2 regions of the Pseudobutyrivibrio sp. LB2011 genome follow, and region 2 is predicted to be linked to the other one. Evidence: predicted binding sites of a transcription regulator. Region 2 holds the regulator's gene; the other holds the start of a gene.
What was found. The regulator NrdR, encoded in region 2, represses ribonucleotide reductase genes. The targets are predictions, from matches to a motif close to CACAANATNTTGTG.

Region 1 (12,376 bases), on a different contig from region 2:
GATTCGCAAGCTTTATGAAGCAGAAATACCTATGAATGCACAGGTTGTTTCCTGCCCAGGTCTTAATGATGGACCAGAATTGGATAGAACAATTTCTGATTTGATGGAGTTTGCGCCTGTCATGAGCTCTATGTCAGTAGTGCCTGTTGGTGTCACAAAGTTCAGAGATGGACTTTTCCCACTTCGCACCTACACACCTGAGGAAGCTGGCAAGGTAATCGACCAAATTGAGCATTGGCAGCAGATAGCAATGGAACGCTTTGGAAATCATTTTGTGCAAGCATCTGATGAGTGGTATATTCTTGCAGGCAGACCACTTCCAGAGGCTGATAGATACGATGGTTTTATTCAGCTCGAAAATGGTGTTGGAATGCTTAGGCTTCTTCATGAAGAGGTTTTAGATGCCCTTGAGGATATTAAAAAGCCTTTATTTATGAAAAAGCGCCATGTGACAATCGCAACAGGAAAGCTTGCAGCTCCATTTATGCGTCAGCTTGCAGATTTGATTACAGAAAAGTTCAATCGTGTTACTGTTGATGTTGTGGCAATTACAAACGAATTTTTCGGAGAAGAAATTACTGTTTCTGGATTAATTACAGGACAGGATTTAATAAAACAGCTTTCAAATAGAGAGCTTGGAGATAGTTTATTATTGTCTTGTACAATGCTTAGAAGTGGCGAGGAAGTATTCCTTGATGACATCACTTTATCTGAGCTTGAGTCGGCTTTACAAGTCAAAACTCGTATAGTACAATCAGACGGGCGTGATTTAGTTTACGCCATAATCGGACATTAGAAAGAGGTATAATATGGCAAGACCAGTAGTGGCCATCGTAGGTCGCCCTAACGTTGGTAAATCCACATTATTTAATGCGCTCGCTGGAGAGCGAATTTCAATTGTAAAAGACACCCCTGGTGTTACAAGAGATAGAATATATGCAGATATTTCATGGTTAAATTACGATTTTACTATGATTGATACAGGCGGTATAGAGCCAGATTCAAAGGATATCATCTTATCACAGATGCGTGAGCAGGCTCAGATTGCTATTGATACAGCAGATGTTATCGTATTCCTTGTTGATGTAAAGCAAGGTCTTCAGGATAGCGATTCAAAGGTTGCAGATATGCTTAGACGTAGCCACAAGCCAGTTGTTCTTGTTGTTAACAAGGTAGACAGCTTTGAGCGTGATATGGCTGATGTTTACGAGTTCTACAATCTTGGTATTGGTGATCCAATCGCTATTTCAGCATCTTCGCGTCTTGGTTTTGGTGATATGCTTGATGTTGTTTGCAGCTATTTCCCAGAGCCTACAGAAAACGAAGAAGAGGATGATACACCACGTATAGCAGTTATCGGAAAGCCAAATGTTGGTAAATCATCACTTATTAATAAGCTTTGCGGTGAAGAGCGTGTTATCGTTTCTGATATTGCAGGTACCACACGTGATGCTGTAGATACAAAGGTTCGTTACAATCACAAGGATTACATCTTTATCGATACAGCAGGACTTCGTCGTAAGAGCAAAATCAAAGAGGACCTTGAACGCTATTCAATAGTTCGTGCTGTTGCTTCTGTTGAAAAGGCAGATGTTGTTATCATCATGATTGATGCTACAGAAGGTGTTACTGAGCAGGATGCTAAAATCGCTGGTATCGCTCATGAGCGTGGAAAGGGTATCATCATCTGCGTCAACAAATGGGATGCTATCGAAAAGAACGATAAAACAATGAAGGAGCATGAGACAAAGATTCGTCAGATTCTTTCATTTATGCCATATGCATCAATTCTCTTTATTTCTGTTAAGAGCGGTCAGCGCCTTGGCAAAATCTACGAGACAATCGATGCAGTTATTGAAAACAACTCAATGCGTATAGCTACAGGTGTTCTTAACGAAATCGTATCTGAGGCAGTTGCACTTCAGCAGCCACCTACAGACAAGGGCAAGCGCCTTAAGATATACTACACTACTCAGGTTGCAGTTAAGCCACCTACATTCGTTATCTTTGTAAACGAGAAATACCTGATGCATTTCTCTTACGTTAGATACTTGGAAAACAGAATCAGAGATGCCTTTGGTTTTGAAGGTACATCTTTAAAATTTATCATTAGAGAGAGAAAGGAAAACGAATAATGGTTGTTTTGGGGAGAATTTTAGCTTTACTTATTGGCTATTGTTTTGGAATGATTTTGATGGGATACCTCATCGGTAAATCTAAGAATATTGATTTAACAAAGGTTGGTAGTGGTAATGTTGGTTCTACTAACACCATGAGAACTCTTGGAGTTCCTGCAGGTCTTGCTACACTTGCTTGGGACTGCCTTAAGTGCGTAGTAGCGGTATTTTTTGTTTGGCTGATTTTTGGACGTTTTGTAGAAAACGTTAACATTTACATGGTATATGCAGGCCTTGGCTGTGTGCTTGGTCATGATTTCCCATGTTACATGCATTTTAAAGGTGGAAAGGGCGTTGCATCTACACTCGGTTTTATTATCGCACTTTTCCCAATGGGACTTCCAATTCCAGCCTGTGTATTTATAGCGATTGTTGCACTTACTCGCTATGTATCACTTGGTTCTATCATTGGTGAGCTTTCATTTGCAATCGAGATGCTTATCGGTGCCAAGATGGGACTTTTAGATGGCAAATTTGAAGGAGCACAGCTTAAGGAAGCACTTGTTATTTGCTGCCTTGTTTCTGCACTTTCAATTGCACTTCATCATGCAAATATTGGACGTCTAATCAATGGAAAAGAGAACAAATTCTCATTCCATCCAGAAACGAGGGCATAATGGCAAGAATTAGTGTTTTAGGTGCAGGAAGCTGGGGTATAGCCCTTGCTGTAATGCTTAACAAAAATGGTCATGAAGTAGAGGTTTGGTCACATCGTCAGTCACAGGTTGATCAGATGAATGACACTCATACCAGTGACAAAATAAAGGGAGTTAAGCTTCCAGAATCTATGAAGTTTACTGCAGATATTGAGTCTGCAGCAAAGTTCGCTGATGTTATTTTGATGGCTGTTCCATCAAAAGCAACTAGAGAGACAGCTGAAAAGATTAAATCCTTTGTTAATCCAAATCAGATTTTCATTACAGTTACAAAGGGTATTGAGGAAGATACTCTTTTTACACAGACAGAAATTCTGGAGGATGTGCTAGGAAAGGATAAACGTATATGCGTATTATCTGGCCCAAGCCATGCTGAGGAGGTTGTTGTATTCAAGCCTACACTTGTAGTTGCTGGTTCAACAGACCGTCAGACAGCGCTTTTTGTTCAGAATCTTTTCATGAACAAATATTTCAGAGTATATTCATCACCAGATGTTAAGGGTATAGAGGTTGGTGCTGCGTTGAAAAACGTTATCGCACTTGCTGCTGGTATGTCAGATGGCCTTGGTTTTGGCGACAATGCAAAGGCTGCTCTTATTACTCGTGGTATCAAGGAAATCTCTGCACTTGCAGTTGCAATGGGTGGCCAGGCTGAGACATTATCAGGTCTTACAGGTGTCGGTGATTTGATTGTTACATGCTCATCTATTCATTCTAGAAACAGAATGGCTGGTTACTACATTGGCCAGGGTATGAGCAAGGATGAGGCTATGGAAAAGGTCGCCATGGTTGTAGAAGGCGTATATTCTGCAAAGGCGGCAAAGAAGCTTGCAGAAAAATACAATATCGAAATGCCTATCGTAGATATCGTAAATGCGGTTCTTTTCGATGGACTTGCTGCAAAGGATGCAGTATATGAGCTGATGACTCGTTCTAAGAAGGATGAAACATCAGATTTAGAGTGGGAGTGTTGTGGTGTTTAAAAGATGCAAGGAATGGTTACACTTCTTCGGTGTAACCTTTTTTATTTTAGGAATAATTTGCCTGATTCTCTGTGGGATCCAGATAGTTGGATTTATTATAAATAGCTCATCATCCAAGGCTTCCAAGGCAGATGGTTTTACAATTGAAGCTTATGAAGTGAATCTTGATGTGGATGACAATAATAAAATTCACGTTACTGAAGATATTACTGTAAATTTCTATGAAGATGGGCATCATGGTATTTTTCGTTTTATTCCAGAATGGCTCAAGTATACCTCAAAAGACAAGAAAACTATGTCAAGAAAGGGTGAAATTACTAACCTTGAGTGCGAAAACGAAGAATATACAGTTGATAACATTCATGGAAAGAAGCGAATCAAAATAGGAAGTGCTTATTATACTTTAGATGAAGGTTATTATGACTACGTAATATCCTACGATTATGATATGGGTGGCGATGTTTACAAGGGCTTTGATGAGTTGATTTTTCATGCTTTTGGCGATTATTGGGGCACTGAAATCAATGGAGCTAAGGTTAATATCACTTTGCCTAAGGATATTGATTCATCCAGCAAAGTGTCATTCTTTGCGGACAAAAAGCGTAAGAAAGATATTTCTTCCCAAGTAGATTACACAGTTGATGGTAATACCATTACAGCAGTGGTTTCTAAGGATTATCATCTAAATGGAGCACTCACTGTTGATGTTGAATTGCCGGATGGGTACTTCACAGATTCTACAGTTAATTATAAGAGCCTTGCCTTTAGACTATGTCTGATTTGCCTGGCCAGTGTTTTAATTAGCTTTTTCTTCTGGAATAAAAATAAAGATAGCGATTTGTTTGATGGCGAATATGTTTCTGGGACAGCTCCTGGTGGCCTTGAAGCTGTTGAAATGGGTTATATCTACCAGGGAAGTGGACAGCTTCTTCTGGTAACTGTAATTATTCAGCTTGCTGCCAAAGGGTATATACGTATTAAGAACCCTAGTAGTAAAACAAAATTAAAGATTCATAAAGTAAATACAAGTATTGGTAATATGACTGAAGCAGAGAAGCTTGTATATGAAGGGCTTTTCCAAAATGGTTCTGAGGTGAACCCAGCAGAGGATAAAAGTGTTCGTAAGCTAAATGGTAAGCTTTGCAAAATGTTAGAAGCGAAGTTTGATTCTCAAATTTACAATATTACATCTTACGTAGAGTTTTTTATATCTAGCTTTCTGTTTTTTGCTTCCTGTGTAGCTTGGGGATTTGCCTATATTAAGTCGGAGGATATGGATCCGACTCTTAGATGGTTCTTTTTGCCTGCATTCCTTGCAATTATAGCTATAGGATTTTTTGCAGCTAATACGCCTAAAAAGAGTGCCTATGGCGAAGAGTTGCAAGCTAGAGTTGAAGCATATAAGGATTATCTTTCTGGAATAAAAAAGACAGATTTAGAGGCAAAGATTAAGGAAGACCCTGATTATTTTGATGAGATTCTTCCATACGCTTTTATTCTGGGTATATCCAAAAAGCTCGTACAGAAATATGATTACACTGCAGATGCAACAAACAGATATCGAAAGTATACAGATAATATAACAAGCTCTGTGTATTATACAGATACATATACAAGCAGCAGTTCTAGCTCTGGTTCTAGCTCAGGATGTGGCGGCGGATGCTCATCTTGTGGTGGTGGATGTTCTTCTTGCGGCGGAGGCGGCTCATGGTAAGAGAATTTGTATTGCAATGGCATATCAGTGAAAGCTGCAATCTTAAATGCTTACATTGTTATCAAGAAGGTCATGTACCCGTTTCACTTAATAGTGAGCAGCTTTTGGGTATTTTAAATCAATACAGACAGCTTCTTAAGGAGCAGAAAATCAAAGGACATATTAATATAACAGGAGGGGAACCACTGTGTTCTCCTCATTTTTTTGAGCTCTTAGAAGAATTTAAGAAGGATAGTGATTTATATAGTTTCTCGATTCTTACAAATGGCACTCTTATCACGGATGAGATAGCAAAAAGGATTGCCAGTTATGGCCCAGAATATGTTCAGGTGAGCCTGGAAGGCAGCAAGAAAACTAACGACTACATAAGAGGCAAGGGCGTTTATTCTAAAGTGGCAAAGGCTGTAAAGCTGCTGAGAAAATACAATGTTTATGTTTCTTTGTCTTTTACTGCAACGGCTCTCAATTATAAAGAGCTGCCAAACGTTGTAAAGTTTGCAAAAAGATATGGAGTGGACACTGTATGGTCGGATAGATATATTCCATTGAATTCTCCAGAGGTTAACCTTTGCATGAATAAAGAGCAAACGAAAGAGTACCTTGATATGATCACAAGGGAGAGCTTTGCACTAAGAAGACAGGGCTGTAAAACAGAAGTTGCACTATATCGTGCACTGCAATTTTTAAAGACAAATAATCTGCCTTATTCCTGCACAGCCGGGAATACTCTTTTGACTGTTATGGAAAATGGAGATTTAGTACCTTGCAGGCGTATGCCAATTGTGGTGGGAAATCTACTTGCTGACAATATGCTTGATCTTTACAACAACTCTGACGTGTTAAAGTCGCTTAGAGCAGATACAATCCCTGATGACTGTAGTGATTGCGATTACAGCTCATTTTGCAAGGGCGGCTTGAAATGTCTTACATATGCCACCTATGGTGATTTAAATCATAAAGATGTAGGGTGTTATTATGACTAAATTGTGAAACTTTATTTTGTGGTACAGAAGTCTATTGACTACTAGATAATGTGGTGGTAGTATAATTCTATCAACACAATATCTAGTAGTTTTTGTTTTAAATCAACTAGATATTGACTGAATATTATATACAATACGATTCATTTTTATATAAAACCCGGAGGCGGAACATGAAAAGATATGTAGTTAAAAAGGATGGCTCACTTGAACCATTTGATGTGCAAAAAGTTGTAGAAGCTGTTGGAAAATCTGCTACACGCGTACTTGTAAAATTTACTCCTGAGCAGGAAAAGTTTATCTGTCAATTCGTTGAAGAAAGAGTGGAGGAACTTGGCCTTGAGAAAATTGAAATTGCGCAAATGCATAACATTGTTGAGGGTGCTTTGGAACGTGTTAACCCTATGGTTGCGAAATCTTACCGCGATTACCGCAATTACAAGCAGGATTTTGTCCAGATGCTGGATGATGTTTATAAGAAGTCTCAAAACATCATGTATATCGGTGACAAGGAGAATTCAAATACTGATTCTGCGCTTGTATCCACAAAACGTTCTTTGATTTTCAATGAGCTTAATAGAGAGCTTTACAAGAAATTCTTCCTTACAACTGAGGAAGTGCAGGCTATTCGTGATGGCTATATCTACATCCACGATATGAACGCCAGAAGAGACACAATGAACTGTTGTCTTTTCGATGTAAAGTCAGTTCTTGAGGGCGGTTTTGAAATGGGTAACATTTTCTACAACGAGCCAAAGAGCTTGGATGTAGCATTTGATGTTATCGGTGACATCGTTCTTTCTGCTGCAAGCCAGCAGTACGGTGGTTTCACTATTCCTCAGGCTGATCAGATTCTTGAGAAATATGCTCAGAAATCATTTGATAAATACATGGAAAAATACATTGCCCTTGGCATTGGTGAGGAAAAGGCTCACGAAGTATCAATGGCAGAAGTAGAAAGAGAAATGGAGCAGGGCTTCCAGGGATGGGAGTACAAGTTCAACACAGTTGCATCTAGCCGTGGTGACTATCCATTTATCACTGTTACAATTGGTCTTGGTACATCAGTATTTGCAAAGATGGCATCAAAGGCATGCTTAAAGGTTCGCTCAATCGGCCAGGGAAAGCCAGGCTTCAAGAAGCCAGTTCTTTTCCCTAAGATTGTATTCCTTTACGATGAAAATCTTCACGGCCCTGGTAAAGAGCTTGAGGATGTTTTCGAAGCAGGTATCGATTGCTCACGCAAGACAATGTATCCTGATTGGCTTTCTCTTACAGGTGAGGGTTACATTGCCAGCATGTACAAGAAATATGGCAAGGTCATTTCACCTATGGGATGTCGTGCATTCCTTTCACCTTGGTATGAAAAGGGCGGCATGAAGCCAGCTGATGAAAATGATGAGCCAGTATTTATTGGCCGTTTCAATATCGGTGCAGTTTCACTCCACTTGCCAATGATTCTTGCAAAGTCACGTCAGGAATCAAAGGATTTCTACGAAGTGCTTGATTACTATCTTGAAATGATTAGAAAGCTTCACATTCGTACATATGCATACCTTGGAGAAATGCGTGCTAGCACAAATCCACTTGCATACTGCGAGGGCGGTTTCTACGGTGGACACCTTGGTTTCCACGACAAGATTAAGCCACTTCTTAAGGCCGCAACTGCGTCATTTGGTATTACTGCATTTAACGAGCTTCAGGAGCTTTACAATGGCAAATCTCTTGTAGAAGACGGAGATTTCGCTATCGAGGTTCTTAAGCATATCAATGAAAAAGTAAATCAGTTCAAGGAGGAGGATGGCAATCTTTATGCTATCTATGGCACACCAGCTGAGAACCTCTGCGGACTTCAGGTAAAGCAGTTTAGAAATAAATACGGAATCGTTGAAAATGTATCTGACAGAGAGTACGTTTCAAACTCATTCCACTGCCACGTTACAGAAGACATCACACCAATTGAAAAGCAGGATTTGGAAGGCAGATTCTGGGAGCTTTCAAACGGTGGAAAGATTCAGTACGTTCGTTACCCAATCAATTACAACCGCGACGCTGTAAAGACACTTGTTCGTCGCGCTATGGCAAAGGGCTTCTACGAAGGAGTTAACCTTTCCCTTTCATACTGTGATGATTGCGGACACGAGGAATTAGAGATGGATGTTTGCCCAGTTTGCGGCAGCAAGAATCTTACAAAAATCGACCGTATGAATGGATACTTGTCATATTCACGTGTAAAGGGAGATACACGTTTGAATGAGGCAAAGATGGCAGAGATTGCTGATCGTAAATCAATGTAAAGGACTTGAAGAATATGAATTACCATAACATTACAAAGGATGACATGCTCAACGGTGACGGCCTTCGTGCTGTACTTTGGGTGGCTGGCTGTGATCATCATTGTAAGGAGTGTCAGAACCCGGTTACTTGGGATCCTGATGGAGGACTTAAATTTGATCAGGCTGCAAAGGATGAATTATACGAGGTCTTATCTCGCGACTATATATCAGGCATAACATTTAGTGGCGGAGATCCACTTTATCCTGGCAATCGTCAGGAAGTGACGGAGCTTGCCCGGGAAATTAGGGAGAGATTTCCCGGCAAGACCGTCTGGCTTTACACAGGCTTCACTTATGAAGAAATAAAATCTCTGGAAATTATGGAATATTTGGATGTTCTGGTTGACGGAGAATTTGAAATTGATAAGATAGATTTGCAGGCAAAATGGAGAGGAAGTATCAATCAGCGTGTTATTGATGTTCCACAGACTAGAAAGCTTGGACAAATCGTTTTGCATGTAGATTAACAAATGGAGAATAAAAATGAATATTAATATTTTGCGTATGACTGATTCTGCAAAGCTTCCTGAGCGTGGCTCAGTATCAGCAGCTGGTTATGATTTATTTGCTGATGTTGCAGAGGATGTTACTATTGCGCCACACGAGACCAAGATGATTGGAACAGGTCTTGCGATGGAGATTCCTGAAGGGTATTTTGGAGGCATTTTTGCTCGTTCCGGATTATCTGCAAAGGAAGGTCTTCGACCAGCAAACTGTGTTGGCGTGGTAGATTCTGATTACAGGGGAGAAATAAAGGTTGCCCTTCACAACGATGGAGAGCAGGCTAGAGTTATTACACCAGCTGAAAAGATTGCTCAGCTTGTGGTTGTACCATTTTTATCTGTTGACTTTAATGAGGTTTCAAATTTATCTGATACCGCTAGAGGAGAAGGCGGATTTGGTTCCACTGGAAAACATTAGTATTTATTACGTTGGCGCCTGGTTTTGTACCAGACGCCTTTCAGCGTTTTTATAAATTATATCGAAAGAGAGTATGATTTTATGGCAAACAAAGTTACTTATGATGCCAGCAGTATATCTGTTTTAGAAGGTCTTGAGGCTGTTAGAAAAAGACCCGGCATGTATATTGGTTCAACATCACGAAAGGGCTTGAACCATCTTATATATGAGATAGTGGACAACTCAGTAGATGAGCATTTGGCCGGCGAGTGCGACACTATCCATGTTACTCTTGAAAAGGACGGCAGCTGTACAGTAGAGGATAACGGTCGTGGTATTCCAGTTGGAATGCATGCAAAGGGTGTGCCTGCTGCACGTCTTGTTTTCTCTACACTTCACGCAGGTGGTAAGTTTGATGACAGTGTCTATAAAACATCTGGCGGTCTTCACGGTGTAGGTTCTTCAGTTGTAAATGCTCTTAGTACATACATGACTGTAGATATTTCTCGTGAGGGTTACGTTCACCACGATAGATACGAAAGAGGCGTACCTACAGAAAAACTTGTTGATGGTCTTCTTCCAAAGATTGCCAAGACAACAAAGCACGGTACAAAAATCAACTTCCTTCCTGATCCAGAAATCTTTGAAAAGACTTATTTCAAGGAGGAAGATATAAAGTCGCGTCTTCACGAGACTGCATATCTTAATCCAGGTCTTACAATCAATTATGCAGATTTACGTGGTGAGGAGCCAGAGTATCTCACTTTCCATGAGCCAGATGGAATCAAAGGCTTTGTAAAGGAGATTAATAAAACTGCAGAAGCTCTTCACGATGTTATCTATTTCAGCGGTAGTGCTGATGGAATCGAGCTAGAGGTTGCATTCCAGTATTGTAACGAATTCAAGGAGAATATCCTTGGTTTCTGTAACAATATCTACAACTCTGAGGGTGGTACACATATCACAGGTTTCAAGACAGTTCTTACAACTGTTATTAATAACTATGCCCGTGAGCTTGGTATTTTAAAGGACAAGGATGCTAATTTCACTGGTGCTGATGTTCGTAACGGAATTACAGCTATTGTTTCTATCAAGCATCCAGATCCTCGCTTCGAAGGACAGACAAAGACAAAGCTTGATAATCCAGATGCTTCAAAGGCTACTCAGAAGATTTGTCAGGATGAGTTTGTTCTCTATTTCGATAGAAACTTAGATACATTAAAGGCAATTATTTCTTGTGCAGAGAAATCTGCAAAGATTCGTAAATCCGAAGAAAAGGCAAAGACAAACCTTCTTACAAAGCAGAAGTTTTCTTTCGACCAAAATGGTAAGCTTGCAAACTGCGAATCAAGAGATGCAAGCAAGTGTGAAATCTTTATCGTAGAGGGAGATTCCGCTGGTGGTTCTGCAAAGATGGCTCGAAATCGTATGTATCAGGCTATCATGCCTATCCGAGGAAAGATTCTTAATGTTGAAAAGGCATCGATGGATAAGGTTCTTGCAAATGCTGAAATTAAGACACTTATCAATGCTTTCGGATGTGGTTTTTCAGAGGGATATGGTAACGACTTCGATATTTCAAAGCTTCGCTATGACAAAATCGTAATCATGGCCGATGCCGACGTTGATGGTGCCCACATCTGTACATTGCTTCTGACATTCTTCTACAGATTTATGCCAGAGCTCATCAAGGAAGGTCACGTATACATCGCTATGCCTCCTCTTTACAAGGCTATTCCTACAAAGGGCGAGGAAGAATACCTTTACGATGATGTTGCCCTAGATAAATATCGTAAAAAGATGAATGGAAAGACATTCACTCTTCAGCGATACAAAGGTCTTGGTGAGATGGACAAGGATCAGCTTTGGGAAACTACACTTGATCCTGAGCGTCGTAAGCTTAAGCTTGTTGAAATTGAGGATGCTCTTATGGCTTCCGAGGTAACAGAGCTTCTTATGGGTAGCGACGTTGCTCCTAGAAAAGACTTTATTTACAAACACGCAAAGGAGGCAGAGATAGATGCCTAGTGAGATTATAAGAACCGAATATTCTGAGATTATGCAGAAATCCTTTATAGACTATTCTATGTCGGTTATCCTTGCACGTGCAGTTCCAGATGTTAGAGATGGTCTTAAGCCTGTACAGCGTCGTACCCTGTACGATATGTACGAGTTAAAGGTTGATTATAATAAACCATATAAAAAGAGTGCCCGTATCGTAGGTGATACCATGGGTAAATATCACCCACATGGTGATAGCTCAATCTACGAAGCACTTGTTGTTATGACACAGGATTTCAAGAAGAGCCTTCCACTTGTTGATGGCCATGGTAACTTTGGTTCCATTGAAGGTGATGGTGCCGCTGCTATGCGTTACACTGAGGCTCGTCTTGCTAAGGTTGCCCAGGAGGTTTATCTTGGGGACCTTGATAAAAACGTAGTAGATTTCGTACCAAACTATGATGAGACAGAAAAGGAGCCAGAGGTTCTTCCTGTTCGTGTTCCTAACATCCTTATCAATGGTTCCGATGGTATTGCCGTTGGTATGGTTACATCAATTCCTCAGCACAACCTTGGTGAGGTTATTGATGGCGTTATTGCATACATGAAGGATCCAGATATTAACACAG
Region 2 (12,376 bases):
TGCTTGCAGCCTCATCATCTGTATCAGAAAACATCTTACATGAGACTTTTGGAATCGAGCTTTCAGAACATATGCAGATGGTAATGGCAAGAATAGTTCTTATTGCTATTGCGGTTGTAGGTGTAATCATTGCTAGAGACCCTAACAGCTCCGTATTTGGAATCGTTTCATTTGCATGGGCAGGATTTGGTGCAGCTTTTGGACCAATAATGCTTTTAGCACTGTTTTGGAAGAGAGCAAATAGATATGGCGCCATCGCAGGAATGATTGGCGGCGGTGTAATGATATTCGTTTGGAAGTTCTTAATTAAACCACTTGGTGGAGTGTTTGGAATTTACGAATTACTTCCAGGCTTCATCGTAGCCCTTGTGCTTTGCGTAGTGGTAAGCTTGCTTACACCAGCTCCAGAACGCGAGATAGTGGCCGAGTTCGAATCTATAAAGTAGATATTTTACACAAACAAAAAAAGTCAGGCTGTAGGTAACAAGCTCTACTATTTCTCAAGCGAGATATTTCATCGAGCGGAGAAATCAGTAGGCTTGTAGCCGTAACAGTCTGGCTTTTTGTATTATTTATTTAAATTAGCCTTCTACTGAGTAGTTAGGAGCTTCCTTTGTGATGTGAATATCATGTGGATGAGATTCCTTAAGTGAAGCAGCAGAAATCTTAACGAACTTTCCACGCTCCTGAAGCTCTGGGATAGTAGGGCAACCACAGTAACCCATACCTGAACGGATACCACCGATGAGCTGGAAGATAACGTCTTCAAGGCTTCCCTTGTAAGCAACACGTCCTTCAACTCCTTCAGGAACAAGCTTCTTTGCACCTTCCTGGAAGTAACGATCCTTTGAACCGTTTTCCATAGCTGCAAGAGAACCCATACCACGGTATACCTTGTACTTACGACCCTGGAAGAGCTCGAATGAACCAGGAGCTTCATCACATCCTGCAAACATTGAACCCATCATACATACTGAACCACCAGCTGCAAGAGCCTTTGTCATATCACCTGAGTACTTGATACCACCATCAGCGATGATTGGAATACCGTATTCCTTTGCAACTTCGTAGCATTCCATGATTGCAGAAATCTGTGGAACACCAATACCTGCAACAACACGTGTTGTACAGATTGAACCAGGTCCAATACCAACCTTAACAGCATCTGCACCAGCCTCAATAAGAGCGCGAGTGGCATCGCCAGTAGCAATATTTCCTGCGATAACCTGAAGATCAGGGTAAGCAGCCTTAACTTTCTTTACAGCATCGATAATGTTCTTTGAGTGACCGTGAGCTGAATCCATAACGATAACGTCAACCTGAGCGTTAACTAAGGCTTCAACACGTTCCATCATATTTCCAGTGATTCCAACACCAGCACCACAGAGAAGACGACCCTGGTCATCCTTTGCAGCGTTTGGATATTTAATCTGCTTCTCAATATCTTTAATTGTGATAAGTCCCTTGAGCTTGAAGTTTTCGTCTACGATTGGAAGCTTTTCTTTACGAGACTTTGCAAGGATTTCCTTTGCTTCTTCTAAAGAGATACCTTCCTTTGCAGTGATAAGACCTTCTGAGGTCATTGATTCGCTAATTTTTTTAGAAAAGTCAGTTTCGAATTTAAGGTCACGATTGGTGATGATACCGATAAGTGTGCCGTCTTCCTTTGTGATAGGTACACCTGAGATTCTGAACTTACCCATAAGTTCGTTTGCTTCAGCAAGTGTGTTGTCTGGTCCTAAGAAGAATGGGTCAGTGATAACGCCGTTCTCAGAACGCTTAACTCTGTCTACTTCTTCAGCCTGAGCTTCGATAGACATATTCTTATGGATGATACCGATACCACCCTGACGTGCCATAGCGATTGCCATGCGGGATTCTGTAACAGTATCCATAGCAGCACTCATCATAGGAATGTTGAGTTTAATTTTTTTAGTTAAGTTAGTGTGAAGATCAATAAGATTTGGAGTTACTTCCGAATACTGAGGAACCAGTAAGACGTCGTCGAAAGTAATGCCATCACCAATAATCGATGCCATAAAACAACCTCTCTTTCTTTAATGAACATAAATTTTTTAAAATTATATTTAACAAAGTTCCGTTAGTCAATAAAATTATTTGAATAAATATGCTGATTTTTTGCTATTGGAAGAAAGTTTTTTTGACATGTAACTCCATGAAAGACAAATGTCCGCCTGTGAGGATAAAAACAAAAAGATTTTACAATTTTGTACTCTAAAATAAACAGAAATGATACCTTGTTCTGTTGAAAAAATTTTTCATTAGTTCTATCATAAAATTACGACATTGTGGGGTTGGGGCCGGTGTTATATTCTCCAATCCTAGTAACTATAAAATGTCCTATATAATAAGGAGGATTTAAAAATGCCAAGAGCAAAACAGTCTATGGATGGTAACCAGGCTGCAGCACACGTTGCTTATGCGTTTACAGACGTCGCTGCTATTTACCCTATCACACCATCCAGCCCAATGGCCGACTTTGTTGATCAGTGGTCAGCAGCAGGCCTTGAAAACATTTTTGGAAATCAAGTAAAGGTTGTAGAGATGGAGTCTGAGGCAGGTGCCGCAGGTGCCGTTCACGGTTCACTTGGTGCAGGTGCACTCACAACTACATTCACAGCTTCACAGGGTCTTCTTCTTATGATCCCTAATATGTACAAGATCGCTGCAGAGCAGCTTCCTTGTGTATTCGATGTATCAGCTCGTACAGTTGCTACACAGTCACTTAACATCTTTGGTGATCATTCCGATGTTTACGCTTGTCGTCAGACAGGTTTCGCTATGTTATGCGAGACAAATCCACAGGAAGTTATGGATCTTGCTCCAGTAGCTCACCTTGCAGCTATCGAGGGACATGTTCCAGTACTTAACTTCTTTGATGGTTTCCGTACATCTCACGAGATTCAGAAGATTGAAAAGTGGGATTATGCAGATCTTAAAGAAATGGTTAACATGGATGCAATCGCAGAGTTCAGAGCTCGCGCACTTAATCCAGAGCATCCTACAATGCGTGGTTCACACGAAAACGGAGACGTTTTCTTCCAGCATAGAGAAGCTTGCAACACAGCTTATGATAACTTCCCAGCAGTTGTTCAGAAGTACATGGACAAGGTAAATGCAAAGCTTGGTACAGATTACAAGCTTTTCAACTACTATGGTGCTGCTGATGCAGATAGAATTATCATCGCTATGGGTTCTATCAACGACGTTGCAGAAGAGGTTATTGATTACCTCAACGCACACGGCGAGAAGGTTGGTGTACTTAAGGTACGTCTTTACAGACCATGGTCTTCAGAGGCATTCCTTGCTGCTCTTCCAAAGACAGTTAAGAAGATTGCTATCCTTGATAGAACAAAGGAGCCAGGTGCTCTTGCAGATCCACTTTACCTTGATGTTGCTACAACACTTCGTGAAGCAGGTCTTAACGATATTACAATTTGTGGTGGTAGATATGGTCTTGGATCAAAGGATACTCCACCTTCATCAGTATTCGCTGTATACAAGGAACTCGAGAAGGATGCTCCAAAGGCTAGATTTACAATCGGTATCGTAGATGATGTTACTAACCTTTCACTTCCAGAGGTTAAGCCAGCTCCTATTACATCAGCTCCTGGTACAAAGGAGTGCAAGTTCTGGGGTCTTGGTGGTGATGGTACTGTAGGTGCTAACAAGAACTCTACAAAGATCATCGGTGACCACACAGATAAGTACATCCAGGCGTACTTCCAGTATGATTCAAAGAAGACTGGTGGTGTTACAATTTCTCACTTGAGATTTGGTGACAACCCAATCAAGTCTCCATACTATATCAACCAGGCTGACTTCGTTGCTTGCCACAACCCAGCATATGTTACACAGGGCATGAAGATGGTTCAGGACGTTAAGCCAGGCGGAGTATTCATGATTAACTGCCAGTGGTCAGATGAGGAGCTCGAGCAGCACCTTAACGCTGAGGCAAAGAAGTACATTGCTGACAACAACATTCAGCTTTACACAATTAACGCTATCGACAAGGCTATCGAAATCGGTATGGGTAAGCGTACAAACACAATCCTTCAGTCAGCTTTCTTCAAGCTTGCTGATGTAATGCCTATCGACCAGGCTGTTGAGTACATGAAGGCAGCTGCTAAGAAGTCATACGGCAAGAAGGGTGACGATGTTGTACAGATGAACTACAACGCTATCGATGCTGGTGTAGATGCTGTACATAAGGTAAATGTTCCAGATTCATGGAAGAACCCTACTCCAGACGCTCCTAAGGCTGAGCTTGAGGGTCGTCCAGAGGTTGTTAAGATGGTTAAGAACCTCCTCGAGCCTATTTCAAAGATGGATGGAGATTCACTTCCAGTATCTGCATTCTCTGAGAATCCAAACGGACAGTTCGAGCTTGGTGCTGCAGCTTACGAGAAGCGTGGTACAGCCGTAACAGTTCCTACATGGGATGAGACAAAGTGTATCCAGTGTAACCAGTGTGCATTCGTATGTTCACACGCTACAATCCGCCCATTCCTTCTTTCTGAGGATGAGGTTAAGGCAGCTCCAGCAAACATTAAGCTTGCTGATACAAAGCCAAAGGCTTCTGAGTACAAGTACACAATGTCTGTATCTCCACTTGACTGTATGGGATGTGGTGAGTGTACAACTGTATGTCCAGTTGGTGCTATCACAATGGTTCCACAGGCAGAAGAAGCAGACGAGCAGCCAGTATTCAACTACTTAGTAGCTAATGTTGGACGTAAGGATGCAGCAGGTTCTGACCTTACAGTTAAGGGTTCTCAGTTCAACCAGCCACTCCTTGAGTTCTCAGGATCATGTGCAGGTTGTGCAGAGACTTCATACGCAAGACTTATCACACAGCTCTTTGGTGAGCATATGTATATTTCAAACGCTACAGGATGTTCTTCAATTTGGGGTGGTCCTGCAGCTACATCACCATTCACAGTAAACAAGGATTCTAAGAAGGGTCCAGCATGGTGTAACTCACTCTTCGAGGACAACGCACAGCACGGTTTAGGTATGGAAGTTGGACAGAAGTACCTCCGCGAGCGCGCTATCGAGTCTGCTAAGAAGGCAGCTGAGGCTGGTTCTGCAGAGCTTAAGGCAGCATTTGCTAAGTTCGAAGAGACAATCAACAGCACACGTGAGAACGGTGCAGCAACAGACGTACTCGTAGCTGAGCTCGAGAAGAACGGTTCTGAGGACGCTAAGGCAGCACTTGCTCTTAAGGATTACCTCGCTAAGAAGTCTGTATGGATCTTCGGTGGTGACGGTTGGGCATACGATATCGGATTCGGCGGTCTTGATCACGTACTTGCTTCTGGTGAGAACGTTAACGTTATGGTATTCGATACAGAGATGTACTCTAATACAGGTGGACAGGCTTCTAAGGCTTCTAACATCGGTGAAGTTTGCCAGTTCGCTGCATCAGGTAAGGAGATGTCTAAGAAGTCTCTTTCTGAGATCGCTATGTCATACGGCTATGTATATGTAGCACAGATAGCTCTTGGTGCTAACATGGCTCAGGCTGTTAAGGTTCTTGCTGAGGCAGAAGCTTACAACGGACCTTCACTTATCATCGGATACGCTCCATGTGAGCTTCACGGTGTTAAGGGTGGTATGAACCACTGCCAGGATGAGATGAAGAAGGCTGTAGAGGCTGGTTACTGGAACCTCTTCTCATTCAACCCAGATCTTAAGAAGGAAGGAAAGAATCCATTCACTCTTACTTCTAAGGAAGGTGACTACAGCAAGTATCAGGACTTCCTTGCAAACGAGACACGTTACTCTCGTCTTACAAAGGCATTCCCAGAGCGTGCTGAGAAGCTCTTCGCACTCAACGAGGAGACAGCTAAGGAGCGTTACGCTCACCTTAAGAAGTTAGTAGATCTTTACTCATAAGATTTAACTTTTTACCCCGCACAGAAATGTGCGGGGTTTTTTGTTGCGTTCTTTAACGGTGTTTGATAAAATATAACTATATATTGTGGTATGTAATAAAATCATATATCAAATCTTGCTATTTATAGGAGACAGTAGCAGACAATCTCTTAGGTTTCTAAAGCGAAGCATTCTTCGCTGAGCGTAGAAACACTAAGGATTGTAAGCGTAACTGTCGGACTATGGATTAGTATACTTTTAGGGAGGGTTTTATGAAGTGTCCTTTTTGTGGTAGTAATGATACTAGCGTAATTGACTCAAGACCTGCAGATGACAACACATCAATCAGACGTAGACGTTCATGTCCAGAGTGTGGCAAGCGTTTTACAACATACGAAAAGGTAGAAACAATTCCTTTGATTGTTATCAAAAAAGATAACAATCGTGAGCCATACGACAGAACCAAGATTGAGAAAGGCGTTCTTATTGCATGCCGTAAGCGTCCTGTTGCTGCAGCTCAGATTTCAAAAGTAGTAGACGAAATCGAAACAGAAATCTTTTCGTTAGAAGAAAAAGAGATTCCTAGCACAAAAATCGGAGAGATTGTTATGGAACATCTTGAGACGGTTGATCCTGTTGCTTATGTGCGTTTCGCATCAGTTTACCGTGAGTTTAAGGATGTTGATACATTCATGGATGAGTTGAAGAGGGTATTGGATAAATAAACTCATTTAGTAGAAGGGGTTAAGTATTTGCTTATCTGGCCGATATAAGATATGTAAGCAAATATGGAGAGTTATTTTTAATGAACATTTCAGGAATTCGCCCATCAATTGGGTTTTATGATCAAAATTCCATAAGAATAAGGCCTGAACTTAGTTCAATGTCTGTTGAAGAAACTGTTACAGACATTCCTGAGGAGTCTTCATCAGCTTCAGTTACTGAAGAGGACATTGCAGCCGCTAGAAGCAATCAGACATTTGGTTCTTACGATTTTGCTACTCAGTACAAGCCAGGCACTGTATACGATATGAAGGGATCCGATAGTGATATCAAATCACTTGATGTTGAAAAAGCAGTTAGTGATATGGAAAAGGATTCAGCAATTCATCGTTATCAGTATTTCGTAGCTAATAAAGCTACATCAACTTCAGAGACTACACCAGTCAGAGGAACGGAAAATTTCTCATTATAATAGCATTTTATGAGCACATCAATTGATGTGCTCTTTTTATTGTGCTAAAATCGAGCCTATGAGTAAAAGAAATTTATATCCAAAAGACTATATTAAAAGCACATACGATATCGACTTTGCTAAATTATACGAAGAAGGATATCGTGGAGTTATTTTTGATGTGGACAATACACTTGTACCACATAATGCACCAGCGGATGATAGAGCAAAGGCTTTATTTAAAGAACTTCATGAAATAGGCTTTCAGGCGTTGCTTCTATCTAATAACAAAGAACCAAGAGTAAAGACCTTTAAAGAGGCAGTAGAATACTGCACATATATCTATAAGGCAGGCAAGCCAGGCACAGCTGGCTATAAAAAGGCTATGGAGCAGATGGGAACAGATGTTACAAGCACAATCTTCGTAGGAGATCAGATTCTCACAGATGTGTGGGGCGCTAATCGTGCAGGCATTCGTTCAGTAATGGTTCAGCCAGTTAAAAAATGGCACGAAGAAATCCAGATTATCTTTAAAAGATTTTTGGAAGCCATCATTCTTCTTGGTTATAAGATTTATAAATTATATGGAACAGACATAAATAAAGTACCTACTAAAAGTTCAAAAGGAGAATAAAAATGAAAATCGTAATTGCAAATGATCATGCAGCTGTAGATTTAAAAAAAGAGGTAAAGGAATATATTGAAAGCCTTGGACATGAGGTTATTAATATAGGAACAGATTCAAACGAAAGCTGTCATTATCCAGAGTACGGTGCAAAGGCCGCTCGCATGGTTGCTTCAGGAGAGGTTGACTTGGGCGTTCTTATCTGCGGTACAGGTGTTGGTATTTCACTTGCAGCCAACAAAATCAAAGGCATTCGTTGCGGCGTTTGTTCAGAGACTACAACAGCTCGTCTCATCCGTCAGCACAACAATGCAAACATGATCGCTTTTGGCGCTAGAATCGTTGGAAGCGAGCTTGCAAAGGATATTGTAAAGAGCTTCTTAGAGGCAGAATTCGAAGGCGGCGGAAGACATCAGACAAGAATTGATATGATAACAGCTATTGAAAATGAGGCTTAAGTCTGATATAATTTGTCAGTCTGCGTAGTATAACGTACATAAAAGACTTTATAGTCTACCTATATATATGTTAGAGGAGGAATATTAATAAATGAACGTACAGGTAGAAAATCTTGAAAAGAACATGGCAAAGCTCACTATCACAGTTGATGCAGCTGAGTTAGAAAAGGCTATTACAAAGGCATATAATAAGCAGAAAAACAGCATCTCTGTTCCTGGTTTCCGTAAGGGAAAGGTACCACAGAACATGGTTGAAAAGATGTATGGTGCAGAGATTTTCTATGAGGACGCTGCTAATATTATTATGCAGGATACATATCCACAGGCTTATGACGAGTCAAAGCTTGATATCGTATCTCAGCCAAAGATTGATATTACTCAGCTCGAAAAGGGCAAGGACTTCATCTACACAGCAGAAGTTGCTGTTAAGCCAGAAGTTAAGCTTGGTAAGTACAAGGGTGTATCTGTAACAAAGATCGATTCAAAGGTTACAGCTACAGAAGTTAACAACACAATTAAGGCAGAGCTTGAGAGAGCTGCTCGTACAGTTACAAAGACAGGCAAGGCTGCTAAGGGTGACACAGCTGTTATCGATTTCGAAGGCTTCATCGATGGTGTTGCATTCGAAGGTGGTAAGGGCGAGAACTATGACCTTGAGCTTGGTTCAGGTTCATTCATCCCTGGTTTCGAAGATCAGCTTATCGGCCACAAGGCTGGTGAGGATGTAGACGTTGAGGTTACATTCCCTGAGAACTATCAGGCAGAGAATCTTGCAGGTAAGCCAGCAGTATTCAAGTGCCACATCCACGAAGTAAAGGGTAAGGATATACCTAAGCTTGATGACGAGTATGTAGCAGATACTACAGAGTTCGAAACAGTAGAAGAGTACAAGGCTTCTGTTAAGGAACGTCTTGAGAACAATAAGAAGGCAGAAGGCCGTCGTGCACAGGAAGACGAAGCTATCGCAAAGATCGTTGAGGATTCAGAGATGGAAATCCCTGATGCAATGCTTGACTATCAGGTAGAAAACATGATCAACGACTTCGCTAACAACATGGCACAGCAGGGTCTTTCACTTCAGCAGTACATGCAGTTCACAGGTATGACAATGGATTCATTCCGTGAGCAGGTTCGCCCAGATGCACTTTCACGTACACAGTCTTCACTTGTACTTGAGGCAATTGCAAAGGCGGAAAACATCGAAGTAGCTGATGCTGACGTTGATGCTAAGCTTGAGGAAATGTCTAAGCAGTACGGCATGGAGCTTGATCAGATCAAGAACCTTGTTGGCGAGTCTGAGAAGGAGTCTATGAAGAAGGATATTGCTATCGAAAAGGCAATCGAGCTTATCATGGACAACGTTAAGGAATCTGCTAGAAAGAAGGCTACAAAGAAGGCTGATGATGCTGAGGCAGATGCAGCTGAGGAGAAGCCAGCAAAGAAGACAACAGCTAAGAAGACTACTACAAAGAAGACAACAAAGAAGGCTGATGACGCAGAATAATTAGTGTCTGACATCTTATAAAAGTATTAAAATTTTGTAAAATCAAAGACATTAGATTTAAAAACATATATAATATCCTTGTGTTGAAAAACATTTAGGAAGTTAATACACTAGCCTGAGCATACGCTCGGGCTAGGTTTATATTCGAAGGAGGACAAAAATGGCTACAATTCCTTATGTCATTGAACAGAATTCTCGTGGAGAGCGTTCTTATGATATTTATTCACGTCTTTTAAAGGATCGTATCGTATTTTTAGGTGAGGAGGTCAACGAAACTACAGCATCTCTTACAGTTGCTCAGCTTCTTTTCCTTGAGTCAGAGGATCCTAGCAAGGATATTCATCTTTACATCAATAGCCCAGGCGGTAGCGTTACAGCTGGTATGGCTATTTACGACACAATGCAGTACATCAAGTGTGATGTATCTACAATCTGCATCGGTATGGCAGCTTCTATGGGCGCATTCCTTCTTGCAGGTGGACAGAAGGGCAAGCGTTTTGCACTTCCAAATTCAGAGGTTATGATTCACCAGCCACTTGGCGGAGCTAAAGGACAGGCTACTGAAATCGAAATCGCTGCAAAGAACATCTTAAAGACTAGAGAAAAGCTCAACCGTATGCTTGCTGAAAACACAGGAAAGCCATACGAGCAGGTTTGTGCTGATACAGAGCGTGATCATTGGCTTGATGCTCAGGAAGCACTTGATTATGGTCTTATTGATGAGATTATTACAAAGAAGAACTAATTCACCGATATATAGTTAGTAGGGGTAGTTAGAGTTTAAAGAGGTAATTATGGCAAGAAACGATGATAGAGTTCGTTGTTCTTTCTGCGGAAAGACACAAAATCAGGTTCGCAAGCTTATTGCAGGACCAAATGGTGCATTTATCTGTGACGAGTGCGTAGATATCTGCCAGGAAATTATCGTAGAAGAGTTAGACGACTTCGGTCCAGCTCCTGAGACTGATTCAATTGAAATCAATCTTCAGAAGCCAGAGGACATGAAGGCTTTTCTTGATCAGTATGTTATTGGTCAGGACGAGGCAAAGAAGGTTCTTTCTGTAGCGGTATACAATCATTACAAGCGCATCATGGCTAATCCAGATGACATCGATGTTGAGCTTCAGAAGAGTAACGTTCTTATGCTTGGACCTACAGGTTCAGGAAAGACTCTTTTGGCGCAGACATTAGCACGTGTACTTGGTGTTCCATTTGCGATTGCGGATGCAACAACACTTACAGAGGCCGGATATGTTGGTGAGGATGTTGAAAACATTCTTTTAAAGCTTATTCAGGCTGCTGATTTTGATGTTAAGAAGGCAGAAATCGGTATCGTTTATATCGATGAGATTGATAAGATTACAAAGAAATCAGAAAATGTTTCAATCACACGTGATGTTTCTGGTGAAGGTGTTCAGCAGGCACTTCTTAAGATTATCGAGGGTACTGTTGCAAATGTTCCTCCTCAGGGTGGACGTAAGCATCCTCAGCAGGAGACAATTGCTATCGATACAAAGAACATCCTATTCATCTGCGGTGGTGCATTTGAAGGCTTAGATAAAATTATTTCTCAGCGTACAGATGTTAGCCAGATTGGTTTTGGCGCAGATGTTAAGGATAAAAACAATCAAAAGGTAGACGAGCTTCTTCAGCAGGCTCTTCCACAGGATTTCATTAAGTTTGGTCTTATTCCTGAGTTCATCGGACGTGTGCCAATTAATGTATCCTTAAATGAGCTTACAGAGGACGATATGGTTCGTATCCTTAGAGAGCCAAAGAACTCTCTTACAAAGCAGTACCAGGCATTGTTCAAGATGGATGGCGTTAAGCTTGAATTTGAGGACGAGGCACTTCGCGAAATCGCAAAGAAGTCAATCGAAAGAAAGACTGGTGCTAGAGGACTTCGCGCTATCGTTGAAAGCGTTATGATGGACTACATGTATCATGTGCCATCTGATGAGTCAATCACAGAAATCACAGTAAACAAAGAAATGGTTGATAATAACCTTCTCCTTATCGACAAAGATGCAGAAGCAAGCGTTGTTTCAATCGAAGATAAAAAGGAAAAGAGTGCATAATGGTTATCAGATCATGCAATCTTGAAACAGTGTGCGGCCCTACATCCACACTTCCAAAGAATGATTTACCTGAGGTAGCATTCGCTGGCAAGTCAAATGTAGGGAAGTCGTCACTTATAAATGCGGTAATGAACCGCAAATCACTTGCCAGAGTGTCAGCTCAGCCTGGAAAGACACAGACCATAAATTTCTACAATATCAATGACGAAATTTACGTAGTGGACTTGCCGGGCTATGGTTTTGCTAAGGCTTCTGAAAAGGAGCGTGAGAGATGGGGCAAGATGATAGAGACCTATCTGAACACATCGGATATGATTCGAGCTGTGTTCCTGTTGGTAGATATCAGACACACACCATCGGCAAACGATAAGCAGATGTTCGAGTGGATGGCCTATGTAGGCTACGATCCAATCGTCATTGCCACAAAGGCAGATAAAATCAAACGTAGTCAGCTAGATAAGCAGATTAAAATTCTTAGAGAGGGGCTTGGAGCTGACAAAGATACAATAATTGTTCCATTTTCATCACAGACAAAGCAAGGACTTGATACAATCCAGGATTTCTTAGATCAGGTCATTGAAAACGAAGCAAGTCTCACTGATGTAGAGGATCTCGATTAATGAAGAAAAGCAAATATTT

Region 1: nrdD (anaerobic ribonucleoside-triphosphate reductase) is a predicted target of NrdR. The motif match lies at 6,588-6,601, and genes of this name have one in related genera.

The regions. Positions count from the first base shown of each region.
Region 1 covers NZ_JNJS01000001.1:458,950-471,325, forward strand. Annotated here, with positions in the region: gene T375_RS02090 (radical SAM protein) at 1-796, shown strand, start outside; gene der (ribosome biogenesis GTPase Der) at 810-2,135, shown strand; gene plsY (glycerol-3-phosphate 1-O-acyltransferase PlsY) at 2,135-2,794, shown strand; gene T375_RS02105 (NAD(P)H-dependent glycerol-3-phosphate dehydrogenase) at 2,794-3,816, shown strand; gene T375_RS02110 (DUF2207 domain-containing protein) at 3,809-5,530, shown strand; gene T375_RS02115 (radical SAM/SPASM domain-containing protein) at 5,524-6,513, shown strand; gene nrdD (anaerobic ribonucleoside-triphosphate reductase) at 6,684-8,807, shown strand; gene nrdG (anaerobic ribonucleoside-triphosphate reductase activating protein) at 8,822-9,313, shown strand; gene dut (dUTP diphosphatase) at 9,330-9,767, shown strand; gene T375_RS02135 (DNA gyrase/topoisomerase IV subunit B) at 9,849-11,774, shown strand; gene T375_RS02140 (DNA gyrase/topoisomerase IV subunit A) at 11,767-12,376, shown strand, end outside.
Region 2 covers NZ_JNJS01000008.1:154,093-166,468, reverse strand. Annotated here, with positions in the region: gene T375_RS10795 (sodium/proline symporter) at 1-446, shown strand, start outside; gene guaB (IMP dehydrogenase) at 582-2,039, opposite strand; gene nifJ (pyruvate:ferredoxin (flavodoxin) oxidoreductase) at 2,386-5,919, shown strand; gene nrdR (transcriptional regulator NrdR) at 6,171-6,623, shown strand; gene T375_RS10775 (hypothetical protein) at 6,704-7,093, shown strand; gene T375_RS10770 (YqeG family HAD IIIA-type phosphatase) at 7,152-7,706, shown strand; gene rpiB (ribose 5-phosphate isomerase B) at 7,709-8,155, shown strand; partial or broken gene tig (trigger factor) at 8,247-9,569, shown strand; gene clpP (ATP-dependent Clp endopeptidase proteolytic subunit ClpP) at 9,820-10,404, shown strand; gene clpX (ATP-dependent Clp protease ATP-binding subunit ClpX) at 10,451-11,737, shown strand; gene yihA (ribosome biogenesis GTP-binding protein YihA/YsxC) at 11,737-12,357, shown strand; gene T375_RS10740 (metal ABC transporter substrate-binding protein) at 12,357-12,376, shown strand, end outside.